3 regions of the Serratia sp. TSA_130.1 genome follow, and region 2 is predicted to be linked to each of the others. Evidence: riboswitches for the same ligand, from Rfam matches in the RefSeq annotation. Region 2 holds a riboswitch; each other region holds the start of a gene.

Region 1 (4,410 bases), on a different contig from region 2:
GCGCGGCCCCGGTGGTCGATATGGACGGCGTGCTGGTGGGGGCGCTCAACCTGCACGATCTGCATCAGGCCGGCATCGGCTGATCGACGCCGGGGGCGACATTGTCAGCGCCCCCGGTCAGATCATTTCCAGTCGGGATTGTTCTCGAACTGCTGCTTAAGCAGCGCTTTCATGTCGTCATCCGGCTTGCCGAGCCACTGGTACTTGGCGTATTTCTTCGGATGATCGACGGCTTCCGGCCGATCTTCCACTTCCACCCGCACGCCCCAGGCCTGGGATTTATCCGCGCTGAACGCCACGATCAAAAAGTTGTTGCCGCAGTCGTGCGGCTTGCACAGGTTGCCGACCAGATACTCTTTGCCCTTCCAGCTCAAGTTTTGCGCCGGCGTAGAGGTGCCGACGCCCTTGCGCGCCCAGCCCGGCATCCGCGCCTGGCCTTTGACCATGTTTTGCCAGCTGGCCTGATACCCCGGCTGCTGAATCAAATCCGATGTGGTGACGATCTGCTGAGCGAAGCTGCCCGCGCTGAAGCTGAGCAGTGCGCCGAAGAGGGCGCAACGCAGCGCCTGGTGTCCCGTCATAGTCCTTCTCCCTAGGTTAAATCAGGTTTCGCCCGTAAACCGGGCCTGAACTAGTCAGACCACGGTTGCGGCAAAAAGTTGACTCACCACCAGGCGTGAAAATGATGCACCGGCCCGATGCCGTGCCCCACTTCCAGCGTGTCCGCCTGTTGCAGCGCGTGTTGCAGGTAGTCCTTGGCGGCGGCCACCGTGGCCGCCCAGTCGGCATGGCGCGGGCGCAGCGCCGCCAGCGCGGCCGAGAGCGTGCAACCGGTGCCGTGGGTGTGGCGGGTGGCGACGCGCGGCGCCGTAAAGCGCTGCTCGCCTTCGGCGGTAAACAACCAGTCCGGGCTCTCGCTTTCGCTCAGGTGGCCGCCCTTCATCAGCACAGCCCGACAGCCCATCGCCAGCAGCGCCCGCCCCTGCTCGCGCATCTGCGCTTCATCTTCCGCCGGCGCGCACGCCAGCAGCGCCGCCGCTTCCGGCAGGTTCGGCGTAATGATCGACACCAGCGGCAACAGCTCGCGCCGGATAGACGCCACCGCCTCCGGCGCCAACAGCGGATCGCCGCTTTTCGCCAGCATCACGGTATCCAGCACCACGAATTCCGGCCGGTAATGGCGCAGCCGTTCGGCCACCGCCTGCACGATGTCGGCGTTGGCCAGCATGCCGATCTTGACGCTGTCGATGCGCACGTCGCTGAACACCGAGTCCAGCTGCGCGGCGACGAACGCCGGATCGATGTAATACACCGACTGCACGCCGCGGGTATTTTGCGCCACCAGCGCGGTGATCACCGAGGTGCCGTAGGCGCCGAGCGCCGAGAAGGCCTTCAAATCGGCCTGAATACCGGCGCCGCCGCTGGGATCGGTGCCGGCGATGGTCAGCGCGTTAATGCGTTTCATCACAGATCCTCCCCGCGCAGTTGATACAGCGCATCGAGGAACGCCGGCGTAAAGCTGCCCGGCCCGCCGGCCTGTCTGGCCGCGAGACCGCCGCAGTGGGACATCACCCGGCAAGCGGTCGCCACGTTGTCCAGGCGATCGCCCGGCAGGGCGCAAAACGCCGCCACGACCGCCGACAGCGCGCAGCCGGTGCCCACCACCCGCGTCATCAGTGGGGAACCGCCTTCGATCGCCCAATCGCGTTGGCCGTCGGTGACGTAATCCACCGCGCCGGTGACCGCCACCACCGCGCCGCTGCGCTGCGCCAGCTCACGCGCGGCGGGCAAGGCCGCCAGCGAATCGTCGCCGCTGTCCACGCCGCGGCCGCTGGCCAGCAACCCGCTGAGCGCCATGATTTCCGAGGCGTTGCCGCGTATCGCCGCCGGTTTCTCGTCCAGCAGCTGTTTGGCGAAGGCGGTGCGGTAGGAGAGCGCGCCGACCGCCACCGGATCCAGCGTCCAGGGCTTGCCGGCCCGATTGGCGGCGGCCACCGCCGCCCGCATCGATTCGGCGCGCAGCGCATTGAGGGTACCGACGTTGATCAGCAGGCCGTCGGCCAGCGCGCTGAACTGCGCCGCCTCTTGCGGCTCCACCACCATCGCCGGGGAGGTGCCGAGCGCCAATAGCACGTTGGCGGTCAGCGATTGCACCACTTCGTTGGTCAGGCAGTGGATCAGCGGAGGCCGCTGTTGGAATTGGGTCAGACAGGCCGCGGCGCGGGCGCCGGGTAGTGCATCAGGTCGAGCGATCATATTCCTCCCAACCGGCGTTCAAGAAGGCGGCGCCGGTTGAGCGGCCGTGACTTCCCTACGCTGGCATTATCCAGATCAGGTAATACGGGTATTTCTCAGCCTTCACGCGGAAGGGCACCCCGAGTCATTTGTAAAACAAAATCAAAAGTTTGTGATTAACGTCCCGTTAATCCCTATTCTGGATCATGCCAGTGGGAAGCCAAAGACTCAACCCTAAAAAATCCTCTGTGTCCCAGTTTGTGTCTCACGTTGTATCCCACAGATAAATGGCAGGCACAAAAACCGCCCATAAGGCGGCTTAATAAAATTAATTCAGTTGTGAGGATTTAAAATAAATCTATTTTCTGCAAACGTTTTCTTCATACAGTCGAAGTGCTTTTGCCAATTCCAATTGGAATACAAAGGACAGACGGGAACGGCTGATCTTAATACCGTCAATAATGATGTATGAAGGGTAAACAGTGACCATACGCCTCATGTATTGGAAGTGTTTAGGCTAGTTTGACTTATCGTTATTCATTGTGTGCCATCCGTCTGGGCGGGGGTAATCCCGGCAACGGATGATTGATATAAATTTAAAAAAATAAATAAGTTAATTTAAAACCAAATCCAGAGGTGTACACTGACGAGCCTCCCTCAGCCTACCATATACCCGAAATAAAATGGGGTGGGTTATGGTCCTCATAAGTGGGAAAATATCTAGGAGTTTGGGCAGTTCTGCCAGGCAGGGTAACCAGACACTCAGATGTGAGTGTGCTATTGTCTAAAAGTCGTAAGCTAGTAAATTAATATGAAAAGGCGAGCTATTAGGCTCGCCTTTCTACTTTTGTAGAATCTAATCACTAGCAATTAGAACACGTTAACAATATAAATTCAGGAGTAAACCGAGTCAAAAAAAATACCTTTCAGGGTGGCGTTTACGAGGATGAATGGTTTTTACATTACATTCACCCTTGAACATACATTCATTTAAAGGAAAGATAAAAGACTATTTTTTGATTTTTCGATAAAATCAGACTTACGTCTTATAGTAAGTCTGATTTTAAAATAGATCATTTTTTGTCGGTTATAGCAGGGACACCTTTAATCGTAAATTTTTTATCACCACCATAATATAATGGTGATTTAAAATAAGGCCCTTTATTAACAATCACAGCAGTTTGGATTAAACCATCAATGGCATCAGCTAGGCCATCATCTAAAAAAGCGATAGAATCATCACCTTGTGGATATCCTTCTGTTATGACCTGACATTCGATATAAGGATGACCAATGCACTCTATTAAGTAGCGCTCAAAGACCTCTCGAGGTAGAGCTAGTCCAAATTCACGCCAAGCATATTTCCGCCCCCAATAGTAGCCATCGGACTCAGAATGCTTTACCCTCGAATCATTTTTCCCTTTATTTTCATCATGTTTCTGTTTAGACATATTACGAGCATATTGATAGCTAAAGTCTTTGTCTAGAACAGATGACTTTGATAAACATGATGTATCAATAGTCTTTATACCATTATGCTCAGTGAATCCAATATTATATCTTTCTCCTTCGATGACTACATCCTCAATGTTGGCTTCAAACTGATAGGTAGTGTCAGTTGTTGCTGGCTGGAAAGTATGGAGATAACGGCCATTTCCTAAGTCATGCTTTTGATAATTTGTAATTATCAGATCATGAATAGTCTTTAGCTCTCGTGATTTCATAAAACACCCCTAAGTTAAATCATGTTTGAACATAAACTTAAATTGTTATTCTGTTGAATAGGCAATCAAGGCAAATCTATTAAAATTTATCACGTGCATAAATTATCATTTTTCTTGAGCGAGATATTAATTTTTCGAGTTCTTTTGTCTCTCGATCAACTTTGTAATGATCACAAATTGTTTCTTTTGAACATGTAATCGCCAGAGCCTCTGAAAACTCTAAGTTTGTTAAAAAACTTGGGTGAATATTCTCAATAAATTCATTATCAATCAGAAAATTATTTACTTCAGATAGAAAAGTATCAGCATTGTTGCAAACTGAATCAGGCAAATCAAATTCAACTATTTGATTGCTACATTCTCGGTCTCGCCACACTGAAATTTCAACAAGATTTTGATCTAACATACAAACCTCTTTTAGACTGAGCCGAATAATATTTTTAACATAAGA
Region 2 (4,410 bases):
CGACCGGGTAAAGCCCCAGTTTGTGGGGCGTCGCCGGGAAGGGCGTCGTGATATCAGTCATTGCTCGTCTCCTCCTGCAGATTGCCGGCGCTGTGATACAGCTCGCTGCCGCGGGCGCGGAACTCGGCGGACATTTTTTCCATGCCGGTCAGCTGCACCTCGATCGGTTTGGCGGCCTCTTGGGCGGCGGCGTAGTCGCGCACCTCTTGTGAAATCTTCATCGAGCAGAATTTCGGTCCGCACATCGAGCAGAAGTGAGCGATCTTGCCGGACTCCTGCGGCAGGGTTTCGTCGTGATAGGCGCGCGCGGTGGCCGGATCGAGCGCCAGATTGAACTGATCTTCCCAGCGGAATTCGAAACGCGCCTTGGACATGGCGTTATCGCGAATTTGCGCGCCCGGATGGCCTTTGGCCAGATCGGCGGCGTGGGCGGCGATCTTGTAGGTGATCAGGCCCTGTTTGACGTCCTCTTTATTCGGCAGGCCGAGGTGCTCTTTCGGCGTGACGTAACACAGCATGGCGCAGCCGAACCAGCCAATCATCGCCGCGCCGATGCCGGAGGTGAAATGGTCATAGCCCGGGGCGATATCGGTGGTCAGCGGGCCAAGGGTGTAGAACGGCGCTTCGTGGCAATGTTCCAGCTCTTCGGTCATGTTGCGGCGGATCATCTGCATCGGCACGTGGCCCGGGCCTTCAATCATCACTTGTACGTCGTATTCCCAGGCGATTTTGGTCAGCTCGCCCAGCGTATGCAGCTCGGCGAACTGGGCCTCGTCGTTGGCGTCCTGAATCGAACCGGGGCGCAGGCCGTCGCCGAGCGACAGCGAAACGTCGTAGGCGGCGCAGATCTCGCAGATTTCACGGAAGTGCTGATAGAGGAAGTTTTCCTGATGGTGCGACAGACACCATTTGGCCATGATCGAGCCGCCGCGCGACACGATGCCGGTCAGGCGTTTGGCGGTCATCGGCACGTAGCGCAGCAGCACGCCGGCGTGGATGGTGAAGTAATCGACCCCTTGTTCAGCCTGTTCCAGCAGCGTATCGCGGAACATCTCCCAGGTGAGGTTTTCCGCCACGCCGTTGACCTTCTCCAGCGCCTGGTAGATAGGCACGGTGCCGATGGGCACCGGGCTGTTACGCAGGATCCACTCGCGGGTTTCGTGAATATAGCGGCCGGTGGAGAGATCCATCACGGTGTCTGCGCCCCAGCGGGTGGCCCACACCAGCTTCTCCACCTCTTCTTCGATCGACGACGTGACCGCCGAGTTGCCGATATTGGCGTTCACCTTCACCAGGAAATTGCGGCCGATGATCATCGGCTCCGCCTCCGGGTGATTGATGTTGGCAGGAATGATGGCGCGGCCGGCGGCCACTTCCTGGCGCACGAACTCCGGCGTGATGTTGTCCGGCAGGTTGGCGCCCCAGCCCTGGCCCGGATGCTGGTGGCGTAGCACCTCGCCGCGAATGCGTTCGCGCCCCATGTTTTCACGGATGGCGATAAACTCCATCTCCGGGGTGACGATGCCGGCGCGGGCATAGTGCAGCTGGGTAACGCACTTGCCCGGCAACGCCTTGCGCGGCAGCGGCAGATGTTCGAAGCGCAGGTGATCCAGCCCCTCGTCCGCCAGACGCTGTTGGGTGAAGCCGGAACTGGCGCCGCTCAGGGTCGCAGTATCGCCGCGCGCGTCGATCCAGCCGGCGCGCAGCTTGGCCAGGCCGGCGTGCACATCGAGCTCGGCCTGCGGATCGCCGTATGGGCCCGCGGTGTCATATACCGGGATCGCCTCGTTCTGTTCATACTGCGGGCTATCTTTGCTGCCGCCGACCAGGGTCGGGCTGAGCTGAATTTCGCGCATCGGCACCTGGATATCGCGGCGCGAGCCCTGCAGGTAGATGCGGCGTGAGTTTGGGAAAGCCATGCCTTGCAGCGTGTCGATAAACTGCTGGGCGGCTTCGCGTTGCGCTTTACGGGCGCGCGGTGGATTAACGTTAGACATAGCAAGTTCCTACCAGTGTGTTGGGTTGGGAAAGTTGCTTGTCTGGAGCTCGGAGGGAGTAATGATGGTGGCCGATAAGGCTGGACGCCCGCAAAGGGAAGGCCGTGCCTGTGGCGATAGATTACTCTTGTTCCCTTCGCGGGTATTAGCCCGATCAGGTTCCGCGGATCCCGAATTAACGGTCTCAGCCTGGCTGATTCGATGAACAAATCAGGCGCTAGGCACTCCGACAAGATGCCCCCCAGTATAGGAGGGATAAGAAAAAAAACTATAAAATTTTAACGCGCCGGATCCAGCGCCTGGTCCGGCAGCGGTTGCTGCGCGGCCTCCGCTTCCAACAGGATCAGCTTATCTTCCAGCGCAAAGCGCGCCGCCAGCGTTTCGCCGATATCCGACAAGGCCTGATGGAATTCCAGACAGACCTCCTGATCGATATCCACTTCGGTATAGCGATCGTGGAACGCCATGATCTGTTCGGTATTGGCCCATAGCTTGGGGTAGATGTTCACCGCCAGCGACATTTTCGGACTGGCTGCGCCTTCCACTTGTTTGATAATTCTGTCATAGATATGAAAATGCCCTGCGGAGAGGTAATCCACCAGGTTATGGCAAAAGTTCTCCAGCGCTTTTTCATTCAGCGGCGTATGCTTTTCTTTATTCGGTTTGAGGCCTACCAGCGTGCAGTAGGCGACCAGCAACTGCTTGCGGGCCTGAAGCCATTGATCAACTAATTCATTACTACCGCCAACGCGCTGAGTCAGCCTTTCCAAACGGTTGAGCATGTTTGACTCCGTGTAAGTAATAAAAGTAACCGGTAAGTTATTAAAATGTAACAAAGCCGATTTGTAGAGTGCCAGTGAAGCTGAGGTTGTGCAACAACGATATGGAACTTGCATTAACGGGCAATGAAAACGGCTGGTGGATCGTCAGCCATGAAAGCAAACTTTGGTTACCGAACGGTGAATTGCCGTCGGGGACGGCCGCCGTCCTCGGGCTGCAGGGCCACATGGCGCGCATCATCGGTGAGTGGGAGGGCGCGCCGGTCTGGCTGGTGCGCCAGGCGATGCCGCGGGAGATGGGATCGGTGCGTCAGCTGTTGGATCAGGATCGTGGTCTGTTCCAGCTTGCCGGGCGCGGCGTGCAGCTGGCGGATTTCTACCGCTCCCATCGCTTTTGCGGCTACTGCGGCCATGAGATGCATCTCAGCCGCACCGAAAGCGCCTGCCTCTGCGGCCACTGCAAAGAACGGTACTACCCGCAGATTGCGCCCTGCGTGATCGTCGCCATTCGGCGCGACGATCAGATCCTGCTGGCGCAGCACGTGCGCCATCGCGGCGGTATCCACACGGTGCTGGCCGGTTTCGTCGAAGTGGGCGAAACGCTGGAGCAGGCGGTGGCGCGCGAAGTGATGGAAGAGAGCAATATCGAAATCAAGAACCTGCGCTACGTCACTTCACAACCCTGGCCGTTCCCACACTCGCTGATGATGGCCTTTATGGCCGATTACCATCAGGGCGACCTTCGTCACGATCCCAAGGAGCTGCTTAACGCCGGCTGGTATCGCTACGACCAACTGCCGCTGTTGCCGCCGCCCGGCACCGTGGCGCGCCGGTTGATTGAGGACACCGTGGCGCTGTGCCGGGAAGAATAATGTACAATGGCCGGCAGATTATTAAGGGAGCCCCATAAATGACTGAGTTGAAGAACGATCGCTACCTGCGCGCGCTGTTGCGCCAGCCGGTGGATGTGACCCCCGTATGGATGATGCGCCAGGCCGGTCGTTATTTGCCGGAGTACAAGGCGACCCGTGCCCAGGCCGGTGATTTCATGTCGCTGTGCAAGAACGCGGAGCTGGCCTGTGAGGTTACGCTGCAGCCGCTGCGCCGCTATGCGCTGGACGCCGCCATTCTGTTCTCCGACATTCTCACCATTCCCGACGCCATGGGGCTTGGCCTGTACTTTGAAGCCGGCGAAGGCCCGCGTTTCAGCTCACCTATCACCTGCCGTGCCGACGTCGACAAACTGCCGGCGTTCGATCCGGAAGTGGAGCTGGGCTATGTGATGAACGCGGTGCGCACCATCCGCCGCGAGCTGAAGGGCGAAGTGCCGCTGATCGGCTTCTCCGGCAGCCCGTGGACGCTGGCTACCTATATGGTTGAAGGCGGGAGCAGCAAGGCCTTCACCAAGCTGAAAAAAATGATGTATGCCGAACCGGCCACGCTGCACCTGTTGCTGGACAAGTTGGCGGACAGCGTGATCCTGTACCTCAACGCCCAAATCAAGGCCGGCGCGCAGTCGGTGATGGTGTTCGACACCTGGGGCGGCGTGCTGACCGGGCGCGATTACCGCGAGTTCTCGTTGCACTACATGCACAAGATCGTCGATGGCCTGCTGCGTGAAAATGACGGCCGCC
Region 3 (4,410 bases), on a different contig from region 2:
GTAAAAAGGCAGGGTACGGAAATGCTCGTTGCCAAACAAGGCGACCACGCCGAAATCGCCGATCGACAGCACGCAGGCGAAGGCCAGCGCCTGCGCCAGCGGGCGGCGCAGGGCGCGCAGTTCAATCAGCCGCAGCCGTCGCCAGCCGCGGATATCCAGCGACAGGCACAGCGGGTTGTAACGTTCGGCGAGGTCGCGCATCGGGTTCTCCAACACCTTCAGCGCATAGGGCACCGCCATCAGCGCATTGGTGAGGATCACCAGCGCATAGGGCGACTGCGGCAACCCGATCGTATCGTTCAGCAGCAGGAAGAACCCGGTGGCCAGCACGATGCCCGGCATCGCCAGGATCACCATGCCGCTCAGCTCCAGCGCTTGGCCGCCGCGCAGCTGCTGCCGCAGTTTCAGCTCGCGGCTGCTCCACAGCAGCATCATCGTGAGCGCCACGCACAGCGCTCCGGCGCCAAGGGCGATGCGCAGCGACGTGAACAGCGCCTGCCACAGCACCGGCTGGCGCAGCACGCTGATGATAGCCTGATTGGCGCCGTCGGCGATCACCGCCAGCAGAGGCGGCAGCAGCAGCAACAGCGCGGCGGCGATCAGCAGAAAATCGCTGATGCGCCGCCACAGGCTGTCTTCCGGGTTGCGCCAGCGCTGGGCGTGGGTATGCCCTACCGGCAATGCCTGGCTCAGGCGTTGGCTGATCAGCACCAGCCCCAGACAACAGCCCAGTTGGATCAGCGCCAGCAGGGCGGCGCGGCCCAGATCGTAGTCGTAACTCAACGCCTGGTAGATCGCCAGCTCGATGGTGGTGGCCTGCGGCCCGCCGCCCAGTGACAGCACGGTGGCGAAGCTGGCGAAGCACAGCATGAAGATCAGCGCGCCGCTCGGCAGGATTTGGCGGCGCAGCGCCGGCCATTCGACGAAGCGGAACTGCTGCCAGCCGTTCATGCCCAGCTGGGCGGCCAGCTGGCGCTGTTCCACCGGAATATTCTCCAGCGCCTGCAGCAACAGGCGGGTAGCCAGCGGCAGGTTAAAGAACAGGTGCGCCAGCAGAATGCCCTGCAGCCCGTAGGGCGAGAAATCATACTCGACGCCCAGCCAGCCGCACAGCGTCGCCAGCCAGCCCTGGCGCCCATAGACGCTGAGCAGGCCGAACACCGCCACCAGCACCGGCAGCACCAGCGTCATGGCGCACAGTCGCAGCAGCAACTGCCGGCCGGGGAAACGACGCCGGTAGAGCGCGCGCGCCAGCAGAATGGCGGGCAGCACCGAAATCAGCGCCGACAGCAGCGCCTGCAGGAAAGTGAAGCGCACCACGTGCCACAGGTAGCTGTCCTGCCACAGGCCGCGCCAGCCGCTGTCCGGCGAGTGACGCCACAGCGAGCCCATCGCCAGCGCGGCGACCAGCAGGATCATGCCGGCGGCCAGCAGCCCCGGCCAGAGCCAGCGGGGGATCAGCGGCTGACGGCGGTTTGCCATGCCCGGATCCAGCCGCCGCGTTGTGTGGCCACCTCTTCGGCGCTGTATTGCAGCGCGGTATGCGGCACGTTCATCTGTTCAAAGCCGACGGGCAGCGGGGTGTTGATCACCGGGTACATCCAGTTGCCGGTCGGGATGGTGTTCTGGAATGCCGGCGTCACCATGAACTGCATGAAACGCTCCGCCAGCTCAGGCTGTTTGGCGGCCTTCAGTTTGCCGGCCACTTCCACCTGCAGGTAGTGGCCTTCGCTGAACGTGGCGGCGGCGTAGCGGTCTTTTTTCTCGGCGATCAGATGATAGGCGGGGGAGGTGGTGTAGCTGAGCACCAGATCGCCTTCGCCTTTCAGGAACAGGCCGTAGGCTTCGCTCCAGCCTTTGGTGACGGTCACGGTCTTTTTCGCCAACTGCTGCCAGGCGGCCGGCGCCTTGTCGCCATACACTTTTTGCATCCACAGCAGCAGGCCGAGGCCCGGCGTGCTGGTGCGCGGATCTTCGTAGATCACCTTCCAGTCACGATCGCTGCTGACCAGCTCCTGCAGGCTTTTCGGCGGGTTCTTCAGTTTTTCCTTGTCGTAGACGAAGGCGAAGTACCCGTAGTCGTAAGGCACGAAGGTCGCGTCCTGCCAGCCGCCCGGCACCGTCAGTTTGGCGGTGTCCACGCCGCTCGGCGCGAACAGGCCGGTTTGCTGCGCCGCCTGCAGCAGGTTGTTGTCCAGCCCCAGCACCACGTCGGCGGCGCTGTTCTTGCCTTCCATGCGCAGGCGGTTCAGCAGTGAGACGCCGTCTTCCAGCGCCACGAACTTCAGCTCACAGTCGCACTCGGCTTCGAAGGCTTTTTTCACCGCCGGGCCTGGGCCCCAGTCGGCGGCGAAGGAATCGTAGGTGTAAACCGTCAGCGTCGGCTTGGCGAACACCGGCGCGGCGCACAGCAGCAATAAGCAGGGCAGATATTTTTTGACCACGTTGCACTCCTGAAAAATAAGGGGGCAAGGGCATCTGAGGGGGCGAGGCGGCGTCGCCGGTTCGCTGGGCTCAAATCCCTCCGCCGGTATTGACCGGATCAGGTTCGACGGGTGTGCTCTCAGCGGAAAATCGGGCTTATCACGCGGCCCGACTCTCCGCACCCCGTTGAGACGGCGCTATTGTAAAGATTAACCGACCCGGGCGAAAGGCGCTTATGCCTCCGGCGGGGCAAACCAGGCTGACTTGAAGTCGAACCAGCCGAGGGTGTTCATTCGCACGCCGCGCATGCTGCGCTGGCCGTGCAGCTGCAGCCAGTGGTGGAACAGCGGATGCAGTTGGTGATTGCTGACCAGGCGCTGGCAGAACTCCGCCAGCGGCAGACGGTTGGCGCGCCATAGCGCCGCATCCTGCGCCAGGTCCTCGCTCATGCAATGCTGCATCAGCGGCAGCTCGTACAGCGTGGCGAACAGCGAAAACTCCAGCGGCAGATAGAAGTTGGCGCTGCCGAGCCACAGATCGCTGCGCGCGTCGCCCTGGTGCCAGGTCGCGTAATCCACGCTTTGCACGATCAGGCGGATGCCGTGCTGCGCCAGCAGCGGCTCGATCGCCTGGCGGATGGCGTGGAACTCCGAATGCTCATTGAAGTGAGTCAGCGTCAGTTCGGTCAGCCCCGCCGGTTTGGGCTGCTGCGCCAGCGCGCGGTTGTGGTGCCAGCGCGGCAGCAGGCCGTACGCCGGCGACCAATAGCGCTGGTAGAGCGGCCCGGCGTGGCTCAGCAGCGAAATGGGGTTGATCAATTCGCACAGCCAGCTGCGCATGGCGGGATCGGCCGCCAAGGGAGAGCGCTGATCGAACAGCAGGAAGTAGCAGCCTTCTTCCAGCCGGCTTTCCAGCTCGCTGTTGCCGGTTTCATCGCCCTGCAGCTGTACGCCGGAGTGCACCAGTTCTTCGGAGAATTCCGGCAGCACCCAGATGTTGACCTCATCGATCAGCGCCCGGTAGCCGAAATAGTCATCGAAGGCGTGGATCTTCATCTGGCTGGGAAGGTTGCGCACCACGCGGTAGGGGCCGGTGCCGATCGGATGGCGGGTGAAGTCCGGCAGATCGCGCCATTCGCGCGGCAGGATCATGGCGTGCACGCTGCCCAGCAGCCAGGGTAACCAGTGGTCGGGGCTGCGCAGATGCACGTCGACAACGAACGGCGTCGGCGAGGTGACGCTTTCGATATGCGAGAACAGCGGTTGCGAGGTCAGACGCGAAAGCGAGCTGATGACGTCCGCCATCTCCAGCTCGCGGCCATGATGAAAATGGATCGCCGGGCGCAGGTAAAACCGCCAGTGCAGCGGCGTCAGCGCCTGCCAATGGTGGGACAGATCGGATTCGAGTTCCCCGTTTTCCTCATTTATGCGCGTCAGGCCGTTGAAGATCTGACGCGCCAAATGGGTCTCGGAACGCCGCAGCGCCGAGCCGGGCAGCAGGTTGTACAACTGCCGATAGTAGAGCACCCGCAGGATATGTTTCCCCTGACGGAAGCTGCGCCCCAGCTGCGACAGCAGCATTTGGCGCACCACGTTTTTGTCGCCCACCAGCTGCACCAACTGATCGATGCGATCCTGCTCCAGCAGCTCCTCGGCCCGCTGTTGCTGCAGCGCCAGGCCGGTGTAATGAAAGGTTAGCCGCGAACGCTTGCCGCGTCCCGACTCCGCCTGCCAGGTGAGCCAGCCCTCCCGCTGCATGGCGCTCAACAGGGAGCGTACGTGGCGCCGCGAGCAGCTCAGCGCCTCCGCCAGCGCCTGCAGCGTGGTGTCGGTGGTTTCACCGTGGCAGCGCTGCCACAGACGGATGAACTGCTGCTGCAATCTGGACGTGGACATAAAAGAGGAACACTCCTGTCTCAACTCGTCAATTTTTCTTTCCCTATATTACGCCGATAATTTTCATCAATGAAAGGGGAGGGCGTAATCA

Evidence for each region. A riboswitch is a leader RNA that binds a small molecule or an ion and turns the genes downstream of it on or off. The one in region 2 is predicted to bind thiamine pyrophosphate.
Region 1: another riboswitch for thiamine pyrophosphate. It lies ahead of thiM (hydroxyethylthiazole kinase); the one in region 2 lies ahead of thiC (phosphomethylpyrimidine synthase ThiC).
Region 3: another riboswitch for thiamine pyrophosphate. It lies ahead of thiB (thiamine ABC transporter substrate binding subunit); the one in region 2 lies ahead of thiC (phosphomethylpyrimidine synthase ThiC).

The regions. Positions count from the first base shown of each region.
Region 1 is NZ_JBQZFS010000007.1:181,705-186,114, reverse strand. Features, by position in the region: gene gutQ (arabinose-5-phosphate isomerase GutQ) at 1-83, shown strand, start outside; gene ACUTQY_RS21155 (inhibitor of vertebrate lysozyme family protein) at 123-581, opposite strand; gene thiD (bifunctional hydroxymethylpyrimidine kinase/phosphomethylpyrimidine kinase) at 665-1,465, opposite strand; gene thiM (hydroxyethylthiazole kinase) at 1,465-2,256, opposite strand; TPP riboswitch at 2,292-2,388, opposite strand; gene ACUTQY_RS21140 (hypothetical protein) at 3,309-3,959, opposite strand; gene ACUTQY_RS21135 (hypothetical protein) at 4,039-4,365, opposite strand.
Region 2 is NZ_JBQZFS010000013.1:6,185-10,594, reverse strand. Features, by position in the region: gene thiE (thiamine phosphate synthase) at 1-61, opposite strand, end outside; gene thiC (phosphomethylpyrimidine synthase ThiC) at 54-1,997, opposite strand; TPP riboswitch at 2,112-2,236, opposite strand; gene ACUTQY_RS24530 (Rsd/AlgQ family anti-sigma factor) at 2,276-2,779, opposite strand; gene nudC (NAD(+) diphosphatase) at 2,881-3,648, shown strand; gene hemE (uroporphyrinogen decarboxylase) at 3,687-4,410, shown strand, end outside.
Region 3 is NZ_JBQZFS010000003.1:376,795-381,204, forward strand. Features, by position in the region: gene thiP (thiamine/thiamine pyrophosphate ABC transporter permease ThiP) at 1-1,482, opposite strand, end outside; gene thiB (thiamine ABC transporter substrate binding subunit) at 1,458-2,444, opposite strand; TPP riboswitch at 2,502-2,620, opposite strand; gene sgrR (HTH-type transcriptional regulator SgrR) at 2,658-4,319, opposite strand; gene sgrT (glucose uptake inhibitor SgrT) at 4,410-4,410, shown strand, end outside.